Regions from separate parts of the Paucibacter sp. B51 genome, predicted to be linked through region 1. Evidence: predicted binding sites of a transcription regulator. Region 1 holds the regulator's gene; each other region holds the start of a gene.
The links. The regulator sigma-54, encoded in region 1, starts transcription at its own class of promoters, with help from an activator protein. The targets are predictions, from matches to a motif close to TGGCANGNAANCTGCTTT.
Positions count from the first base shown of each region.

Region 2: the regulator sigma-54 is predicted to act here: its motif matches at 5,491-5,508, upstream of OOB33_RS12780 (ANTAR domain-containing response regulator).
Region 3: the regulator sigma-54 is predicted to act here: its motif matches at 4,299-4,316, upstream of pepA (flocculation-associated PEP-CTERM protein PepA).

Region 1 covers NZ_JAPIVN010000001.1:1,337,792-1,344,810, forward strand. Annotated here, with positions in the region: gene OOB33_RS05695 (THUMP domain-containing class I SAM-dependent RNA methyltransferase) at 1-1,081, opposite strand, end outside; gene OOB33_RS05700 (pre-peptidase C-terminal domain-containing protein) at 1,475-2,551, shown strand; gene OOB33_RS05705 (SGNH/GDSL hydrolase family protein) at 2,614-3,627, opposite strand; gene OOB33_RS05710 (RNA polymerase factor sigma-54) at 3,866-5,395, opposite strand; gene lptB (LPS export ABC transporter ATP-binding protein) at 5,494-6,303, opposite strand; gene lptA (lipopolysaccharide transport periplasmic protein LptA) at 6,300-6,938, opposite strand.
Region 2 covers NZ_JAPIVN010000001.1:2,972,189-2,979,207, forward strand. Annotated here, with positions in the region: gene nirB (nitrite reductase large subunit NirB) at 1-1,616, opposite strand, end outside; gene OOB33_RS12765 (ABC transporter ATP-binding protein) at 1,613-2,413, opposite strand; gene ntrB (nitrate ABC transporter permease) at 2,426-3,331, opposite strand; gene OOB33_RS12775 (CmpA/NrtA family ABC transporter substrate-binding protein) at 3,340-4,569, opposite strand; gene OOB33_RS12780 (ANTAR domain-containing response regulator) at 4,870-5,478, opposite strand; partial or broken gene OOB33_RS12785 (IS3 family transposase) at 6,066-7,019, opposite strand, start outside; AL1L pseudoknot at 6,891-7,007, opposite strand.
Region 3 covers NZ_JAPIVN010000001.1:3,592,936-3,599,954, reverse strand. Annotated here, with positions in the region: gene OOB33_RS15375 (XrtA system polysaccharide chain length determinant) at 1-145, opposite strand, end outside; gene OOB33_RS15370 (XrtA/PEP-CTERM system exopolysaccharide export protein) at 263-901, opposite strand; gene OOB33_RS15365 (ThiF family adenylyltransferase) at 1,120-2,004, opposite strand; gene OOB33_RS15360 (molybdopterin biosynthesis protein MoeY) at 2,124-3,227, shown strand; gene pepA (flocculation-associated PEP-CTERM protein PepA) at 3,352-4,254, opposite strand; gene prsT (XrtA/PEP-CTERM system TPR-repeat protein PrsT) at 4,482-7,019, opposite strand, start outside.

The DNA.
Region 1 (7,019 bases):
CAGCCAGGCGGGGGAAGAAGTCGTCGCCGGCGTCGCGCGCTTCGGAGCCGCCGGCATCGCGGCTCATCTGCACATTGCCGGCCTTGCCGCGCACCTCGATGCGCTCGCCGTAGGGCGGGTTCATCAGGATGGTGCCGGGCATGCCCTCGGGCAGCTCGGGGGCGGGGCGCTCGAGCGCATCACCGCCGTTGAACTGGATGTACTGGGCGACACCGGCGCGCTCGGCATTGCGGCGCGCGAAGTCGACCATGCGGAAGGCCACATCGCTGCAGAAGATGGGCACGGCGGGCGCGTGCTCGCGGTCCTTGGCGGCCTGCTTGATGGCCTGCCAGCGGCCGCGCAGGGGCACAAAGGGCAGCTGGCGCTCGAAGGCAAAGCGGCGCTGCATGCCGGCGGCCATGCCGCAGGCGATCTGCGCGGCCTCGACGGCGATGGTGCCCGAGCCGCAGCAGGGGTCGTGCAGAGCGCCGCCGGTCTCGGGCGTGCCCTTCCAGCCAGCGGCGGCCAGCATGGCGGCGGCCAGGGTTTCCTTCAGCGGGGCGTCGCCCTTGTCCTCGCGCCAGCCGCGCTTGAACAGCGGTTCGCCCGAGGTGTCGATGTAGAGGGTGGCATCGGTTTCGCTGAGGTGCAGCATCACCGGCAGGTCGGGGAAGCGGGTGTCGACGCTGGGGCGCTCGCCGGTGGCATCGCGCAGCACATCGCAGATGGCGTCTTTCACGCGCAGGGTGGCGAAGTTGAGGCTGCGCAGCGGTGAGCGCTGGGCCACGGTGTCGACGCGGATGGTCTCGGCCGGGGTGATCCACTCGTTCCAGTCGACCCGGCGGGCCAGGGCGTAGATGTCGTCCTCGTGGCGGTAGCCGCCCGAGACCAGCTCGATCAGCACGCGCTGGGCCAGCCGGCATTCGAGGTTGAGCTTCATCACGCCCTCGAGATCGCTCTTCAGCGCGATGCCGCCGCGCAGCACCTCGATATGGGTCTTGGGCAGGATGGCCCGCACTTCCTCGTCGAGCAGGCGCTCCACGCCCGAGGGGCAGGAGACGAAGAGGTGGTACAGGTCTTTGGGGGGTTCTTTGGCGGCCATGGGCCGATTGTCCCAGGAATGGCGAGGGAGGGCCGCAGCCCTCGGCTGCAGCACTTGGGCGGAATCCGGCGCGAAGTCTGTCGCCAAGTCACCCTGTCAACTCTGACAGCTCCGCCCAGAAATTCGAGATAACCCTGTATTCAGGCGGCGCGGCTGCGGTCAATCTTGTGCTGCGGGCGCTGAATAACGTGCATCTCCGACGTCAAGGACCGAAGCTGGACCTGGTCGCGGCGCATGAAGGACGTGGCCCGCGGGCGGCCGGGATCGATCTGCCGGCTCGCCTTCGGCGTTCTCCATCCACCACCCCGGCTCTCAGCGCCGGTGCGGCGCCGCACTTCACAAGAGTCCGCGCCGCTCGGCCGGAGTCACTCTGTGAAAGAAAGCCTCATCACCATGTCTCAGCACACACCCTCTCCGCGCCGCCAGGCGCTCAAGCTCATGGGCGTGGCCTCGGTGGCCGCGCTCGGCAGCAAGGAAGCCAGCAGTCAGTCGCAGACGCCCTACGGTGCCGCCGCGGCCGCCTGCAAGGCAGACACGGAATCGACCGCCGGGCCCTACCCGAACATCAGCGCCGCCGAGCGCCGCGATCTGCGCGCCAACACCAGCGGCAACACCACGCCCAAGTCCGGCGCTCCGCTGACCCTGCGCCTGCGCGTGCTCGATCTGGAGAACAACTGCGCGCCGATTCCGGGTGCCGTGGTCGACATCTGGAGCTGCGAGGCCACGGGCCTCTACTCCAGCTATGCCCCTTTCGGCACCCAGGGGCAGAACTTCTGCCGCGGCTACCAGAAGACCGGTGCCGACGGCGTGGCCGAGTTCCTGACCCTGTTTCCAGGCAGCTACAGCGGCCGGGCCCTGCACATCCATTTCTCCATCCAGAGCGCGGCGCGCAACATCCGGCCCAACGACGATGGCCGCAATCTGCCCGATGTCTTCGTGGCCCAGCTCTACTTCAACGCCGCCACGGCGGATGAGGTGTTCCGCAGCTTTCCCATCTACCAGCAAGGCGCGCCACGCACCCGCAACGAGGCCGACAGCATCTACGCCAGTGATGGCGGCGCCGGCTATATCGTGCAGGTCAGCAAGAGTGGCAATGCCTACACCGGCACCATCGATGTGGGGGTGAGGCGCTCAGCCATCGGCATGGGCAACAGCCAGAACGTCACGCCCCTGGTCAGCGGCCAGGCTCAGACCGTCAGCCTGGGCCTGCGTCAGTCGCGGCTGTACAGCATCCAGGTGCCGCCGGGCCGTCGGCAGCTCAAGTTTCAGCTTTCCGGGGGCACGGGCGATGGCGATCTCTATGCCCGCCTGGCATCGGCGCCGAGCACCACGGTGTATGACAAGAAATCCGATGGCTCGAGCAATGCAGAAACCATCACCTTCGCCTCACCCGTGGCGGGCACCTACTATCTGCTGCTCAATGCCTACGCCCCGGTCCACAACGCGCGCCTGCTGGCGACCTTGAGCTGAAGCCAGGCGGCGCTGGCCGCCAGCTTCGGGGCCGGTGCTCCAGGCGACCGGCCCTTGCCTTTTCAGCTGCGGCGCTGGCGACCGGCGCGCAGACCCAGGGCTGCCAGGCCCAGGCCCATCAGCAGCCAGGTCTGCGGTTCCGGCACGGCGGCCAGCATGCCCTGGCCGAGGTAGCTGTGGGTCAGCGTGGTCGGGTGGATGCGGTCCCAGTACATATAACTCTCGGGGCTGCTGCAGGTGCTGCCGTCGGGCTGGCCGACATAGCCGGTGAAGCAGGCTTGCGTGACATTGCTGAAGCCGTAGAGCGCCGCGTTGTCGACCAGGGTTTGCTGCGTGCCCAGGACGTCGAAATAGCGGATGTCAATGCCGGGCAGGGCCCGCAGCTGGCCGATGGCCTGATTCAGGCCAAAGTTGAAGCCCAGGGAGAGCTGGTGCAGCTGGCCCGAGAGGCCGGAGGACAGGCCGGCCGGTGTCTGGCCCAGGTCCGGCAGGCCTGGCATCAGGAAGTTGCGCGCACCCAGGCCGTAGAGGGTCTGCACCGCGCTGCTGAGGTTCTGGATGGCCGCTTGCGCCGTGGCCTGCGAGAAACCCAGGTACTGGAAATCATTGGCCCCGCCCCAGAGCACGTAAAGGGCCTGGCTGTCGGCGGCCGAGCCGGCCAGGCCGGACTGGAAGGCGCCCACTTGCGAGAGCATGCCGGTGTTTTGCAAGGCGGCTGGGGCACCTGCGGCCACCGCCGCGCCGTTGAGCCAGCCGGTTTGGGCACCGCCCCAGGCGTAATCCTGCAGGCTCACGCCCAGGCCTTGGGCGAGGTGCTCGACGGCCACCTGGCCGTTGGAAAAACGACCCTGGAAATAGTTGCCCGGCTGGGGCACGGCGCCGCTGGTGGCGCGGTAGAAATTGCCGTTGTCCGACAGGCTGTCGCCGAAGGCGATCACGCGGCTGTAGCTGGTGGCGGCACTGCTGCTTGTGGCCTGAGCCTGAGCTTGGGTGGGGGCGGCCCAGGCCAGGTTGGCGGCGAGTATCAGCAGCGCGGGCAGGCGTGCGCCGGCCGGGGAGCGGAGGGTGGTGTTCACGGCAGACCTTTCAAGTAACGATCCAAGTCAGCGGCATGATGGCATGTCTCGAAATGGGAATCACCTGAAATCGGTGTGCGTGTTCACGTTTGGGGGTGAACGGGTGAACGGGTGAACAGGTGAACAGGTGAACAGGTGAATGGTGAATGGTGAATGGTGAATGGTGAATGGTGAATCGTGGGGTGTGGTTCACCAGTTCACTGATTCACCCGTTCACTCAAGCTTCAAGCTTCAAGCTTCAAACCACCCGCCGCATCGTCGTCGTCCCGATGTGCATGCCTTCGCGGTATTTGGCGACGGTGCGGCGCGCGACCTGGATGCCTTGCTCTTCCAGCATGCTGGCCAGGGCGCTGTCGGACAGGGGTTTGGCCGGGTTCTCGGCGGCGATGAACTGCTTGATCAGCTCGCGCACGGCGGTGCTGGAGGCCTCGCCGCCAGCCTCGGTGGACAGGCCCGAGCCGAAGAAATACTTGAGCTCGAAGGTGCCGAAGGGCGTGGCCATGTACTTGGCCGTGGTCACGCGCGAGATGGTCGATTCGTGCAGGCCCAGCTCATCGGCGATCTCGCGCAGCACCAGGGGCTTCATGGCCACGGCGCCGTGGCTGAAGAAACCTTTTTGCCGCTCGACGATGGCGGTGGAGACGCGCAGGATGGTGTCGAAGCGCTGTTGGATGTTCTTGATGAACCAGCGTGCCTCCTGCAGCTGGCCGCCCAGGGCGCTGTTGCTGATGCCGCCGCGCGTCTGGCGCAGGGCGTTGGCGTAGAGCTCGTTGATGCGCAGCTTGGGCGCGACCTCGGGGTTGATGATGACGCGCAGCTCGCGGCCGACCTTGCGCACGATCACGTCCGGGATCACCGCCGGCGCCTGGCCGCGGGCAAAGCGCCGGCCGGGCTTGGGCTCCAGGGCCACGATCAGGGCTTGCGCTTCACGCAGCAAGGCATCGTCGGCGCCGGTCAGCAGCATCAGGCGGCGGCTGTCGCGCTTGGCCAGCAGGTCCAAGTGCTTTTTGCAGATCATGATGGCGATCACCTGCGGCGCGCTACGCGGCAGCTGGCGCAGCTGCAGCTCCAGGCATTCCGTCAGCTCGCGGGCACCGACGCCGGGCGGGTCCATGTGGTGCAGCCATTTGAGGGCGATGCGCAGGTGGTCGAGCAGCTCCTCGCGCTCGGCGGCGCTGTCCTCGTCACCGTCCGGCACCAGGGCCTCGGCGATGGCTTCCAGGCTGTCCTCGAGATAGCCGTCCTCGTTGAGCGAATCGATCAGCAGGCGCAGCGCCAGCTGGTCGGTATCGCTGAGGTGCATGCCGGCCATCTGCTGGACCAGATGCTCTTGCAGGCTGATCTCGGCCGATTCCTGGTCGCTGCGTTCGCCGTCTTCATCGTTGCTGCCCGAGCCGCTGCCGTTGTTGCTGGGCAGTTCGCGGATGCCGTCGAAATCGTCGCCCTCGGTGCCGTTCTCCCAGTCCTCGCGTTCGGTGCTGCCGAAGTCTTCGGCCTGCAGCTCGGGCGTGGCCTCGGCCTCGGCGCCGCCGCCCAGCTCACGGTCGGCGCCGCTGTCCTCGGCGGCGCTGGCCGGGCGCAGCTCGGGCAGCTCGGGCGTGGCGACGGAGAAGTCTTCTTCGGTTTCGAGCAGCGGGTTCTGCGCCAGCATCTGCTCGACTTCCTGATTCAGCTCCAGCGTGGACAGTTGCAGCAGGCGGATCGATTGCTGCAGCTGCGGCGTCAAGGCCAGATGCTGGCTCAGTCGAACCTGGAGTGACTGCTTCATGGCGCGGGCTCAGGGGCAGTCGTGAGATGCAGGAATCCCAGCATCAGCCCCGCGCGGGGCTGCCGTGGCAGCGGGCGTGTAGGCATCCATGGCCGGCTCTACATGCGGAAATGTTCGCCGAGATAGACCTTGCGCACATCGGCGTTGGCCACGATCTCGTCCGGCGTGCCCTCGGCCAGCACCGAGCCCTCGCTGATGATGTAGGCCCGGTCGCAGATGCCCAGGGTCTCGCGCACATTGTGGTCGGTGATCAGCACGCCGATCTGGCGCGCTTTCAGGAAACCGATGATGCGCTGGATCTCCAGCACCGCGATCGGGTCCACGCCGGCGAAGGGTTCGTCCAGCAGGATGAAGCGCGGTTGCGTGGCCAGGGCGCGGGCGATCTCGACGCGGCGGCGTTCGCCGCCCGAGAGCGCCGGCGCCGGGCTGTCGCGCAGCTTCTCGATGCTGAGGTCGTGCAGCAGCGCTTCCAGCAGCTCCTTGATGCGCGGCTCTTTCAGCGCGCGGCCCTGCTCGTCGCGCTGCAGCTCCAGCACGGCGCGGATGTTCTGTTCCACCGTGAGCTTGCGGAAGATCGAGGCCTCCTGCGGCAGATAGCTCAGTCCCAGGCGGGCGCGCTGGTGGATGGGCAGGTGCTCGACCGATTGGCCGTCGATGTGGATCTCGCCGGCGTCGGCGCGCACCAGGCCCACGATCATGTAGAAGCTGGTGGTCTTGCCGGCGCCGTTGGGGCCCAGCAGGCCGACCACCTCGCCGCTGTTGACGCCCAGATGCACGTTCTTGACCACGCGGCGCACGCCGTAGCTCTTGGCCAGGCCCTCGGCTTCCAGGCGGCTGCGCGGGCCGGATTCGAGGGCGGCCACGGGCGCGTGATGGGGGCTGGCGACGCTGCTGTTGCTGCTGCTCATGGCGCTTTGCGGGGGCTCAGGCTGGTGCTGGGCTTGAGTTGCACGCCGGAGGCCGCGGCCGCGGGTGCCGAGGCGGCCTCGGGCGCGCCGCCGCGCGGCATCATCACCACACGGACCCGGCCGCTCGGGTGGGGCGAGGTCTGGCCGCCCTCGAGGGTGAAGACCTCGCTGCGGTTGTCGAACAGGATGACTGCGCCGGTCACCTCGTCGGCCACCGTCGTGCCCTGCAGGCGGCGCACCACGGCATTGCCGATGAAGCGCACGGTGTCGCTGCGGGTGTCGTATTCGAGCTGGTCGGCCAGGCCTTCGATGGCCTCGCCCGGCACATCGCGCGCCTGGCGGAAGCTGACCTGCTTGCCGGTCTGGCCATTGGCATAGACCTGGTAGTAGCCGTCGCCGGTTTCGCGCACATCGAGCTTCTCGGCGCGCAGCACCAGGCTGCCCTTGCTCAGCACCACATCACCGTTGAATTCGGTGCGCTGCTTGGCGATCTCGACGCTGCCGCCGTTTTTGGAGCTGATGTTCAGCGGCTTGGCGCGGTCGCCTTTTTCCGCCCAGCCCGAAGTCGAGGCCCCGCCCAGCAGCAAGGCCGCCAGCAAGCCGGGCAAGACGGAAAAGCGCGGTGACAGCTTCATGGGCAGCAGCAGGAGGGATGGAGGAGGGGGCAGGCCGGGCAATCGAATCAAGCGAGCACGCGTTCGCCGCCCGTGAAGGCG
Region 2 (7,019 bases), 1.6 Mb from region 1:
AGGTAGTAGTTCAGCGCGGGGCGGCAAGTGGCGCAGCCATTGGGGCTGCGCCAGGCCAGGGCGCTGTAGAGCTGGGGCAGGCTGATCAGATGCTGCTGGCGGACGGCATCGCGCACGTCCTGGTGGCTCAGCTCGGTGCAGGCGCAAACTGCCTTTTTCTTCGGCGTGGCCGAATAGTCGCCACCGGCGCTGAACATCAGCAGCTGCTCCACCAGGCCGGTGCAGGAGCCGCAGCTGGCACTGGCCTTGGTGTGCTTGCGCACTTCGTCCAGGGTGAACAAGCCCTTGTCCTTGATGGCTTTGCAGATCGTGCCTTTGTTGACGCCATTGCAGCCACAGACCTCGTCGCTGTCGAGCATGGCGGCGGCCTTGTTGTGGCCCTGGTGGCCGACGTCGCCGATATTGCTTTCGCCGAACATCAGCTTGTCGCGGATGTCGGCCACCTTGCGGCCTTCGCGCAAGAGCTTGAAGTACCAGCTGCCGTCCACCGTGTCGCCGTACAAGCAGGCGCCGATCAGGCGGTCGTTCTTGATCACCAGCTTTTTGTAGACACCGGCGAAGGGGTCGCTCATCACAATTTCTTCGCTACCCTCACCGCCCATGAAGTCCCCGGCGGAGAACAGGTCGATGCCGGTGACCTTGAGCTTGGTTGAGGTCTGCGAGCCCTGATAGCGGCCGATGCCAAACTGCGCCAGATGGGTGGCGCAAACCTTGGCTTGCTCGAACAGTGGCGCCACCAGGCCGTAGGCAATGCCGCGGTGGGCCGCGCATTCGCCCACCGAGTAGATGCGCGGGTCGGTGGCGGTTTGCAAGGTGTCGCTGACGACGATGCCGCGCTGGCACAGCAGGCCGGCACTTTCCGCTAATGCCGTATTCGGGCGGATGCCGGCGGCCATCACGACCAGGTCAGCGGGGATTTCGCTGCCGTCCTTGAATTGAACCGCCATCACCCTTCCGTCCTTGCCGCCGATCAAGGCCTGGGTCTGTGCGCCCAGCATGAAGCGCAGGCCGCGCGCTTGCAGGCTTTGGCGCAGCAAGTCGCCGGCCACATCGTCGAGCTGGCGCTCCATCAGCCAGTCGCCCAGGTGCACCACCGTCACCTGCATGCCGCGCAGCATCAGGCCGTTGGCGGCCTCCAGTCCCAGCAGGCCGCCGCCGATGACAACAGCGTGTTGGTATCGGGTGGCTGCATCGATCATGGCGTTGGTGTCGGCGATGTCGCGGTAGGCGATCACGCCGTCCAGGTCTTTGCCGGGCACGGGCAGGATGAAGGGGCTGGAGCCTGTGGCGATCAGCAGGCGGTCGTAGTCGGCCTCGGTGCCGTCGGCCGCCACCACCTTGCGGCGTTGCCGGTCTATCTGCGTCACCATCTTGCCCAGGTGCAGGGTGATGCCGTGCTCGACATACCAGTCCAGCGGGTTGAGCACGATCTCGTCCAGAGTCTGCTCACCCGCCAGCACGGGGCTCAGCAAGATGCGGTTGTAGTTGGGGTGGGGCTCGGCGCCGAAGACGGTGATGTCGTAGAGATCGGGCGCGATCTTGAGCAGCTCTTCCAGCGTGCGCACGCCGGCCATGCCATTGCCGATCAGCACCAGCTTGAGTTTCTTGGTCTTCATGCGGCCACCTCGCTGCGGGCATGTCGGGTGTAGAGGAAGTCGATCACCGCCTTGCGGCAACTCAGGTAATGGCTGTCATCGGCCAGGGCCACACGCTCGCGCGGCCGGGGCAGGTCCACGCGCAAGATCTCTCCGATGGTGGCGGCCGGGCCATTGGTCATCATCACGATGCGGTCGCTCAGCAGCACGGCCTCGTCCACATCGTGGGTCACCATCACCACGGTGCTCTGGGTGCGGGCCACGATCTTCAGCAGCTCGTCTTGCAAATGGGCGCGGGTCAGGGCGTCCAGCGCGCCAAAGGGCTCGTCCATCAGCAAGACCTTGGGCTCCATCGCCAGGGCGCGGGCGATGCCCACGCGCTGCTTCATGCCGCCGGAGATTTCATGCGGGCGTTTGGCGCTGGCGTGGGCCATGCCCACCAGTTCCAGCGCAGACTGGGTGCGCTCTTGCAGCCTAGGCTTGGGCTCGCTGGCACCGAACACCGACTCCACGCCCAGGTAAACGTTGTCAAAGCAACTCAGCCAGGGCAACAGGGAATGGTTCTGGAACACCACGGCGCGCTCCGGTCCGGGCGCATTGATCTCACGCCGGTCGCACAGCAGCACGCCTTGGCTGGCCTGCAGCAGGCCGGCGATCAGGTTGAGCAAGGTGGACTTGCCGCAGCCGGAGTGGCCGATCAGGGTGATGAACTCGCCCTTCTCGATTTGCAGATGGATGTCGCGCAAGGCGTGGAACTGGCCCTTGCGGGTGCTGAACACCATCTCAGCGCCCTGGACTTCGATGAATGCTTGGCTCATCGGGAACCTCCTTCAGTCTTCAAACGAGAAGCGCCGGGCCACGCTCATCAGCAGCCATTCGAGCAAGAGCCCGACGATGCCTATGACGAAGATGGCGATGATGATGTGGGCCACATTGAGGTTGTTCCACTCATCCCAGACCCAAAAGCCGATGCCCACGCCACCGGTCAGCATTTCGGCCGCCACGATCACCAGCCAGGCGGTGCCGACTGAGAGCCGCACGCCGGTGAGGATGTAGGGCAGCACGGCGGGCAACAGGATGCGGGTGATGACCTTCCACTCCGACAGTTTGAGCACCCGGGCCACGTTCAGATAGTCCTGCGGCACCCGCTGCACCCCGACGGCGGTGTTCACCACCATGGGCCAGATCGAGCAGATGAAGATGGTCCAGATCGCCGCCGGGTTGGCGCTCTTGAACACCAGCAGGCCAATCGGCAGCCAGGCCAGCGGCGAGACCGGCTTGAGCAAGCTGATCAGCGGCGACACCATGCGGCCGATGAACTCAAAGCGGCCGATCACAAAACCCAAAGGGATGCCTACCGCAGCGGCCAGGCCAAACCCCAGGGCCACGCGTTGCAGCGAGGCCAGGATGTTCCAGCCAATGCCTTGGTCATTGGGGCCGCGGCGGTAGAAGGGGTCGGCAAACAGCTGCACGGCCGAGTCCCAGGTCGCTGCCGGCGTAGGGATGCCGCTGCTGGTCTTGAGGGTGAACATGGCCCACAGCCCGGTCATCAAGGCCAGGCCCAGCACAGGCGGCAGCAGCTTCATCCACAGGCCATGCCAGTCGAAGCCAGGCTGGCTGGGGCTGGCCTTGGCCCCAGGCTTGCGGGCCAAGCGGGCCGCCCGTGGCGCTGGCACGGCCGGGGCAAGAACTTCATCATCATCGCCACGCGGCGAATGGAACACGGCGCTCACCATGATGGGCCTCAGGCTTTCAGCTTGAAACTATCGGCGTACTTGGCCGGCGACTTGCCGTCCCATACCACCCCGTCCAGCAGCTTGGCGCTGCGTAGCGCCTCCTTGGGCACGGTGATCTTGAGCTGGCTTGCAGCCTGCTTGTAAAGCTCGATCTGGTTGATCTGCGTGGCCACGGCCAGATAGTCCGGGTGCTCCTTGAGCAAGCCCCAGCGCTTGTGCTGGGTGAGGAACCACATGCCGTCGCTCAAGAAAGGGAAGTTGACCGCGCCGTCGTTGAAGAACTTCATCGCATGCGGGTCGTCCCAGGTCTTGCCCAGGCCGTTCTGGTAGCGGCCCAGGATGCGCTGGTTGATCGCCTCGGCGCTGGTGTTGACATAGGCCTTGTCGGCGATGGTGTCGGCCATCTTCAGCTTGTTCTGGAGATTGGAGTCGATCCAGCGGCTGGCCTCCAGCACGGCCATGATGACGGCGCGCGCGGTGTTGGGGTTCTTCTTGGCAAAGTCGCCGCTGGAGGCCAACACTTTCTCGGGGTGGTCGGGCCAGATGTCTTGGGTGGTGGCCGCGGTGATACCGATGCCGTCCATGATGGCGCGGTGGTTCCAGGGTTCGCCCACGCAAAAGCCGTCCATATTGCCGACCCGCATATTCGCCACCATCTGCGGCGGCGGCACGGTGATGACCTTGCTGTCCTTCAGCGGGTGAACGCCATGCGCGGCCAGCCAGTAGTACAGCCACATGGCGTGCGTGCCGGTGGGGAAGGTCTGGGCGAAGGTGTATTCGCGCTTGTCCTGGCGCATCAGCTTGGCCAGCGAGGCGCCATCCACCGCGCCCTGGTCGGCCAGCTTCTTGGCCAGGGTGATGGCCTGGCCATTGTTGTTGAGCGTCATCAGCACGGCCATGTCCTTCTTGGGCCCGGCCACGCCCAGGTGAACGCCGTAGACCAGACCGTAGAGGGCGTGCGCCATGTCGAGCTCGCCGTTGACCAGCTTGTCGCGCACACCGGCCCAGGAGGCCTCCTTGCTGGCGACGATCTTGATGCCGTACTTCTTGTCAAAGCCCAGCACCGAGGCCATCACCACCGAGGCGCAGTCGGTCAGCGGAATGAAGCCGATGCGCACTTCTTCCTTTTCGGGCTTGTCGGAGCCGGCGGCCCAAGCACCTGTTGATACCGCTGACGCGGCGGGCAGAGCGGCCGCAGCGGCGGCTCCCAGCAGCAGTTTTCGACGTGGTTCGCTCATCAAACCCTCCATGGCGTGCTTGACCTTGTGCATGAATAAAAATCTCCAAGACAAAACGAAAAAAGGCGTCGCGACCTTCAAGCCCGGCGCCAAGAAATGGCTGGGTTGAACGGTCGGACGCCTTTGCCCGAAAGAAAAATGCGGTGCAGGAAACTCGGTCTTACCAGCCCACGTCGTTGCGGGCCGCAGCTTTCATTACGCAGGAAGCGTGCCAGCGCTTTGCCCGGGCTGGCGGCCCGTAATGCACGCATTGCGTGCACTTTCGAGCGCCCTGATGTGCCAGCATGGTGCGCTGTGGCATCAAATCGGGCGCAAGAGATTGTGGGCGTCGATGATGCGGTCGGCCAGCTCCCCCAGGGGCAGGCCGCGGTCCATGGCCATGCGGCGCATCTGGCGGTGGGCGCCGTCTTCGTCCAGCGTGAGCTGGCGCATCAAGATGCCCTTGGCCTTTTCAATGCGTTTGCGTCCGGCCAGCTGCGCCTGCGTGCGACCCAGCTCCTGACGCAGGGCAAGGTCTTGCTCGAAGCGGGCAATCGCTACCTGCATCACGCCGGCCAGGCGCCCGCTTTGCAGCCCCGCCACCACATAGGCGCTGACGCCGGCCTTGAGCGCATGGCGCATTGGGTCATCGCGGCTGCTTTCCGAGAACACCAGCACCGGGCGAGGCATGCGCTCGTTGAGCGTGGCCAGGTGCTCCAGGGTGTCGCGCGAGGGTGAGGCACTGTCCACGATGACCACATCGGGCTGCAGGCGCAGCACGCAGTCGTGAATTAGGGTGGCTTCAGCAATCACCCCTACAACCTCGCAGCCCTGCGTCGCCAACTCTTGCTGAATCAGTTGCAAGTGGTGGGCGCCGTCGTTGATCAACAGCACACGAAGCACTGGGGCGTTAGGTGGCAGGCTTGGCATGGTGGCCAATGCGACGCAAAATTCGTGCCTGTCGGCTGACGAATCCAGCCTGACGTTCTGCAGATGATGACTCACGACATTAAAGAACCCCACGACGCCAACCAACTGACTTGCCTGCTTGTTGAGGTCTTCGGCAGCTTCGGCCAACTCGTCTACCAGTGCAGCGTGTTGCTGAGTGAACTGGTCCAATTGGCTGATTGGTCCAGCTCAGTGATATCGAATTGACTGGGTGGATGCCCTAGGGCATTTTCCGGCTTGGATTTCAAACCTAGGGTTTGGATGTCACACGGGTCGAGCTGCGAGCAGTGCTGAGGCTGATTTCTTCCGTCGACCAACTTGCAAGATAAATGATGCAAATGGTCGGAAACCTCTGCTGATGATTGTCGTTACTGGCATGGGATCAGTCTGCTCTGCTGGTCTGCCATTGGACTCATCATTTGACAGTAGTAAGAACACTAGAAGGCGTGCGGCAATGCAGTTCTAGTCATTGCGCTTGTATGTGGTGATCGGGAATTTGGCCTTATGGTCTGAAGGTCAAACCCAGCGCATGAATCACCCTGGGTTCCGAGGAGGCCTGTTGGTTTAAGTCAGGCGGTCGCGGCCTGACCAGCGCGGTGACGATGGTAATTGGCTTCGAACTCAGCAGGCGGCACATGGCCCAGTGGTCCCATCAGCCGGTGATGGTTGAACCAAGCGACCCATTCCAGTGTTGCCAGTTCCACCGCCTGCTTGGTCTTCCACGGCCCGCGCCGGTGAATAGCCTCGGCCTTGTACAGCCCGTTGATGGCCTCGGCCAGTGCCTTGTCGTAGCTGTCGCCCTTGGAGCCCACTGAGGGCTCGATTCCGGCCTCGGCCAGCCGCTCGCTGTAGCGGATCGACAGGTATTGCGAGCCGCGGTCGGAGTGATGCACCAGGCCATCGGACGGCTTGCGGTCGTACAGCGCCTGCTCCAATGCGTCGAGTACGAACTCGGTGTGCATCGAACTGCTCTGACGCCAACCCACGATGCGCCAGCTGAACACGTCGATGACGAACGCCACATACACCCAGCCCTGCCAGGTTGAGACATAGGTGAAGTCCGAGACCCACAGCTGGTTCGGCCGCTCGGCCCGGAACTGCCGATTGACGCGGTCCAACGGGCATGGCGCCTTGAGATCGGGAATGGTGGTGCGCACGGCCTTGCCTCGGCGCACACCCTGCAGCCCGAGCTGGCGCATCAGCCGCTCGACGGTGCAGCGCGCCACGGCGACGCCTTCGCGGTTGAGCTGGCGCCAGACCTTCTCGGCGCCGTAGACCTGATGGTTGGCCTGCCAGACGCGCTGCACCTGCGGTAGCAGTTGCACGTCGCGCTGAGCTCACAAAGAGCGCAAGGCCGGGCTGCGCTGGCACGCGACGTGGCGCCATTACGCCGATGGGGCAATCTGCAGGACGCGGCAGATCGGCTCGACCCCAAGCTGCTGGCGGTGCTGGTCGATGAAATCCTTCAGGACTTGATGCGGCGGTCGAGCTCCGCCTGGGCGAAAAACGCGCTGGCCAGCTTC
Region 3 (7,019 bases), 2.3 Mb from region 1:
GAGCATTGGCCTCATATCGATCCGGAAGTATCCAAACAACCACCGCACAAATGACGCCGACGATCCAAGAGGTGGCTACGCCAGTCCAACGATATTTCCACACCCGCCGGGCGATCGCCTGCAGTTGCGCAATGAGTAAGTCCATCGAGTTAGGGTTCCAAAATTAGGACAGAAGCAGGGGCCCCGCGTCGAGGCCAAACTCGCACCGTTGACCCAGCCACCTGGACCGAGCCCTCCAGTGCGAGAACTCGCACTGCCGAGATCAGAACAAGCTCTGCGGGATGATCAGCACATCACCCGGACGCATTTCGACATTGGCGGAGACATCGCCGCGTTTGATCAGGTCCTTGAGGCGAACGGAATACTGTTTGCCAGCGCCGTCGGCGGACCGAAGAATGGTGGCTTCGTTGCCGGCTGCAAAGTCCGTCAGTCCACCGACCGCGATCATCACATCAAGCACCGTCATTTTTTGCTTGAAAGGCAAGGCCTGGGGACGGGCAGCCTCACCGATCACTCGGATCTGTTCGCTGTACGGGCCCACGAAGCTGGTCACGATCACCGTGACCACCGGATCACGCACATACTTGCCCAACTGCGCTTCAATTTCACGAGCAACCGCGACCGAGTTCTTGCCCTGAACCACCATTTCGTCGATCAAGGGCGCAGCAATCTTGCCGTCGGGACGGACAGGAACCACCATCGACAACTCGGGATTGCGCCAGACCATGATGTTGAGGGAGTCGCCTGCACCGATGATGTAACTGTAATCACCGCTGGTGGCGCTCGCGGGCGCTGGCGGGAATTTGCCATCCACGCTGGCGCAGCCGGAGAACAGCAACGATGCCGCAACACCGAAAACAAGGCCAACACGGCGCAAGGTCGAAGCAAGAATCTTGTTCAAGGTATGTCCTCTCAAATTCATCGGCTGCGGCAAACACTGCCAGTGCTGCGACGGACGCCACGCTAAAAAGCAGCCTGAAAAAACCTCCGGCATCATGCCACATGGCACCCTAGGCTCAGCCCCTGCAAATAAGCGTCCCCCACGCTTGAAATCGGCAGTGGTACACAAAATCGCGCAGCTATTGGCCCCACCTAGGACATACCCTAGGCGCATCGATCTCAAGAGCGAGGCCGCCCCACACCCTTCAGCAGCGGCCGAATCAACAACAAAAGCAGGCGTTGTAATGGATGGGCATTCCCGAAGGGCCGCCAAGTGAAGCTGAGCTTTTGCTTGTAGGCATCGAACTGCATGACCCATGGCGCTGCTTTCAAAGCTCCGCGATTGAGCAAGACCTTCAAGACTGAAACACCCATCACCCCCGCACAAAGGTCACAAGACATCATGGTGGAGGGACCGCGCTTTTCGTGAAAATTCACAGCCTCCGGCGCCACCAAATAGCCTCGCTGCAACATCGCAGGCGAAAGGCCTGCAATGAATCGCGCATATTGCTCCTGCTGGCTACGCCCCTCGACTTTGAAGTAATCCTCAAAGCTCATGCCACCGGGTTTGAAATACAGAAAGGCAACCCCCATGCCCAGCGGCGCGGCTGTCAAAGCAGGGATTCCTCGCTCATAACAGGCCCGAAACAACATGCGTCGCGCCTCGATAGCAAAAAAGTCGATGCCATCGACATAAACATCGACACCCGACAGAAACGCATTCAGGTTCTCGGGCGTCACGCCTTCAGCAAAAGCCTCAACATGAGCCTCAGGATTGATCTCTCGCGCCATTTCGGCGAGAACCTCGGCTTTGGGTCGACCCAAAGTAGACATCTGTGCACCAACTTGCCGATTGAAGTTATGAACTTCAAATTGGTCGAAGTCAGCGATGTGAAATGCACCCACACCCAAACGGGCCAAGGTCAACAAATGCGCCCCACCCACGCCGCCCAAGCCAGCAATTGCAACGCGAGCCTCTCGAACTCGTGCCTGCTCAGCCTCGGTCAACCAACCAATGTTTCGGGAAAACGCCCGCCCATAGTCAAACTCAGAATGCGCACTCATGAAAGTACCTTTTAGCAATGTGGCAGCGTGTTTCCATTTCGCACATGATGCCCTATGAAAACCCGACAATCCAGCCAGCATGCAGAGATGCGGCATCAGCGCCGGACAAGGATTGCAACATGAACGAACTCGCAGTGATTCATCGAATTCTGGACCTGGCACGGTGGGCACCCAGCGGAGACAACACGCAACCTTGGCGCTTCGAAATCGTCGGGCCTCACGATGTCGTTGTTCACGGCTTCGACACCCGAGAACATTGCGTCTACGACTTGGATGGACACCCGAGTCAGATTGCACTGGGCGCGCTGATCGAAACTGCAGCCATTGCCGCCAGCGAATACGGATTGAGACTTGTGTCCACGCACAGATCATCCTCACCCGAGGCTCGCCCAGTGTTTGACTGGCATTTCTCACCCAGCGACAGCTCAAGACGCAGCCCATTGATTGACTGCATTCAATGCCGAAGCGTTCAACGGCGACCCTTGAGCACCACCCCACTGACCGCGAGCCAGAAGCAAACACTTGAATCGGCTTGCGGCGACGGCTTCGAAATCTTGTGGCTAGAAGGGCCCCAAGCCCGCTGGAACACCGCCTGGCTGATGTTCCATTCCGCAAAGATCCGCCTGACTTCCCCTGAGGCCTACGAGGTGCATCGCGACATCATCGACTGGCGCAAGCAGTTCAGCACGAGCAAAGTTCCTGAACAAGCGCTCGGCACAGATCCAATAACGACCCGCCTGATGGAGTTCGTCATGGGAAGCTGGGAGCGGGTGCGCTTTTTCAACCGATTTCTGGCTGGGACATGGGCACCAAGAATTCAGCTGGACCTTCTCCCAAGCCTGCGCTGCGGCGCGCACTACGTGCTGGTGGCAAAACAACAAGCTCGGACACTCGAAGACTTCGTGGACGCCGGCCGTGCGATGCAGAGGCTTTGGCTCACATCCACGCACTTGAATTTACAAATGCAGCCGGAAATCACTCCGCTTGTGTTTGCACGCTACGCACGCGAGAACCGCAAGTTCTCCAGGGAAACGAAGGTGATTGACCTGGCCCAGGAGGTGAAAGCCCGGCTTGAAGCCCTACTGGGCACGGAGGCCTCAAATCGCGCCGTGTTCATGGGAAGGCTGGGCTCGGGCCCCGCCGCCACCTCGCGATCCCTGCGACACCCCCTTGAGGAGCTGATCATCACGAAGCCAACCATTACGCCGACGCAGCACGGATGAAGGAAGGGTGGCTACTGCTTCCGACAAAAAAGAGAACGCAAAACAAAAAAAGGGGCGCTAGAGCGCCCCTTTCATCTTGCTGCTAGCCAGCCTGATCGACGACCAAGCCAGCTTTGAAACAAGCTCAAGCTTGCTTGCGGCGGCGAGCCGACAGGCCCAGGCCCAGCAGAGCGAAACCAGTCAGAGCCAACGAAGTCGGCTCAGGCACGCTGAAGAAGAAGGACTGGCTGGCATCAGCTTGGCCGATGAAAGCGGTGTTGTCGCCGACCGGCAGACCGTTGCCGCCCACGCCGAAGCCGCTACCTTGCCAAGAAGTCGGCTGGGTCCAGGTACCGTTGGTGCCGCCCAGGAAGCCCAGGGTCGACTGAACCGTGGTGCCGTTCAGGTTGGGCAAGATGTAGGCATTGTTGGTGTAGCTGGTCGTGCCATTCACCGAAGCGCTGGTCAGGCCGCTGCTCGGATTGGTAAAGCCCTGTGGGCCGGCCACGGTTTGACCACCGGTGAAAGAACCGCCCAAGATTTGATCGCCGTCACCAAAACCAGACTGGCTAACCAGGGCTGCGTCGGGGGTGTTGTCCAGGTAGATGCCCCAGGTACCGGTGATCGGAGTGATCGACACCAGCGAGCAGTTGTAGTTCAAGCACGTCACCTTCTCTTGGAAGTTTGCGCGCACGGTGATCTCGTAGCCAGCACCACCGGTGCCTTGCACCAGATTGGGCAGCACGAAGTTACCACCACCAGCCTGCAGAACAGCCACAGCGAAGGAGTTGTAGAACACGTCGATCACATCAGACGTGCCAGTGCAGCCGCCGGTGAAGTTGGGGCCGAAAGCGCCGACAGCGCAGCCAGAGCCAATGTTCTGCGCGGTAATGTCGTAGCTCTTGATGAGCACGGACGACGACGACGACCAGTCGAAGCCACCGAAGTTATTCAGGAGACCATCGGGGGTCTGGAAGGTAGCGGCGCTGGCGGAAGCCACTGCTGCCATCAAACCAAAGCCGGCGAGGACTTTCTTTGCTGCGTTCATGAGTGTTTCTCCAAAAGAGGTTTGGGACATTCCCTGCCCTATCGCAAGCACTTGGCGTGCCAACAATGAAATTCATTTAACAATCAACAACTTACAAACTTGGCCGAGGACAGAACTCACAACAACCAGGGCATCCGTAAAAATTTCCGACACCCTCAAATCTGCCCCCCCAAAAAAACTGCAAGCACCCCAATCAGGCGCACACCAAGGAGGCAGCGCCTGAAGGATCACAAGCTCTTGGCGAGTTGCCGGTATTCATCTGACCTGGCGTACTCTGGCCGCTCGCGCCCCAACTTCTCGTACTCGGACTTGGCCTGATCCTTCTGCCCCGCCGCCAGCAGTCGCTTGACCAGATTGAGTCGGTAATTGGCAACCGATCCATCCAAATCAACGGCTTTGCGCTGAAGTTCGACCGCTTTGGCGAAGTCCCCCTGATCCGAATGGATCTCAGACAAGGTATCCAGCACGCCCGCGCTGCGCGGCTGCAAGCGTTGAGCACGCTCCGCCAGCTCTTTCGCCTGCGGGCGTTTCGACTTGTTGTACAACCACGCCATGTTGTTGAGCGCCCCAACATTCTCCGGCTGCATCTTGAGCACCGCTCCGTACCAACGCTCTGCTTGAGCGAAGTCCTTTCGACTCAGGGCAACGTCTCCGAGGTAGAAGGTGAAGATGGCATCGTTCGGCAGGGCTTGAGAGCGCTGCTGAGCAAACGAATCGGCAGCAGAAACATCCTTGGCCATGAGCAGGGACTTGTGAAGCTTGATCGCCACATCCGTGTGACGCCCATCCACCTGAAGTGCCTTCCGATACCAATCAACAGCTGCACCCCAGTCCTTCTTGAACGCAGCCACGTCACCGGCCAACGCCCAGCCCAGCGGCAATTTCGGATGACTCTTTTGGATCTGCTGGCACAACTTGTAGGCATCATCTGCCTTGCCTGAACCTGCCAATACCGAGACCAGTGCAGACTGCACATCCCGGTTGTCCGGCTGCAATAGCATGGCCTTACGAAGCACCGAAATTGCAGCATCGAACTTGTTGTTGGCCACATGCATCTTGGCAAGCGACAACAATGGCTTGACCGACTTGGGCTGCATCAAGATCAGCTTGCTCAGCTGGTTCTCGGCTTGAATGAAATCACCTCGGCTTGCATATGCATCCGCCAGCAACTCCAAGCCCTCGGGGCGGTTGGGCAATTGCGTGATGGTGTCTTGCGCCAAAGCCAAGGCCTTGGTCGTGTCGCCACTGCGAAGGTAGAAGCGACTCAGTTGCACCCGCGGCGCAACCTCCGCGGGAAGATCCTTGACCACCTCCGACAGAACAGCAATCAAGTCCGAGGCCTTGGCTCCCATCTGCTCACGAAGGCCCACCACAGCCATCCGAGTGCTGATGTTCTTCGGGTTCTCGGCACTCATGCGCTCAAAGCGCGCCAGCGCCAGATCCACGCGCTGATTGCGCACATCCAGATCCGCAAGGCTATGGGCTGCCACGAAAGACTGTGAATCGAGCTTCATTGCAGCCTCAAAAGCCTCGCGCGCGCGCGCAACATCGCCACGCTGAAGCTCAATCTGCCCACGCAGATTGGCCGCATCGGGGCTCTTGGGGTCCTTCTTCTCCAGATTGGACACAGCCTCCAAGGCGCGCACGTAGTCCTTCTTGCTGATCAAGGAACTGATCAAGGCAAGGTCTGCCGTGACAGCCTTCTCGCGTTCGGAGATGGCCCGAAGCTCTTGAATCCCGGACTCAACATCCCCCTTCTTCAAGCGCTCGACAGCCAAAAAGGTCCGCGCCCGCGAATCGTTCGGGTTGACCTGCACCACCTGCTTGAACAGTGTCTCAGCCCTCGCGAACTCCCCCAATTTGAGGCTGGCCTCAGCCCCCACCGCCAAGGCTTCGGCATCCACCGGCGAGCGCTCCAGCAAGGGCTGGATCAACACCCAGGCCTTGGCCGGATTGCCGATTCGAATCAAAACACGGGCCAGCAATGTGCGAACACCTGGCGCCGCCTCACCCAAGCTGGTGCTCATGGCTTTACCCAAATAGGTCTCAGCCTGGGTCATTGCACCCTTCTGGAAATACACAGCACCCGCCAAGTACAAGACCCGGCCGTTCGCAGCACCATATTTCAACAAGGGCTGGAGGCGCTCTTCCGCCAGCTTCAACTCACCCCGCTCAAAGGCGAGCAAGACTCCGAAGTACGCAGTATTGAGGTTGTTGGGGATCTTCGCATTCATCGACTCCCAAACAATCTGAGCCTCCTTGTAATCCTGCTGCCCAATCAACGCCGCCAAAGCGCGACTTTGGGCTACATAGTTCACCGAATCGAGGTCAACAGCTTTTCGATAGGACGCAATTGCTGCCCGCACATCTCCCTTGGCCTCTTGGAATTCCCCCAACAAGAGCGCCACGTCACTGCGCTTCGGCTGCTCACGCGACAGCTCAATGACTTGCGCAAAGGCTTCGTCGACTCGCCCTTCAGCCGCGCGCAAACGAGCTTCGGTCAAACGCGCCCGAACATCTCTTGGCGAGAGCTTGAGCGCAAGATCGATCGTCTTTCGCGCGTCCGTCAAATGTCCGAGCGATGAATGCGCCACCGCCAAGGAGGTCAGCAAATCAGACTGCGACTCCGCCCCTTTCAGAACCGGATTGGCAAATTTCTCTACGATCTTGGCCATCTCGCCCTGGAGGATCAGCACCCTCGCTTCCAAGGGCTGAACTTCTTCGTCTGGATAACCCAGTTGCGAGGCTTTGCTCAACTCAATCAG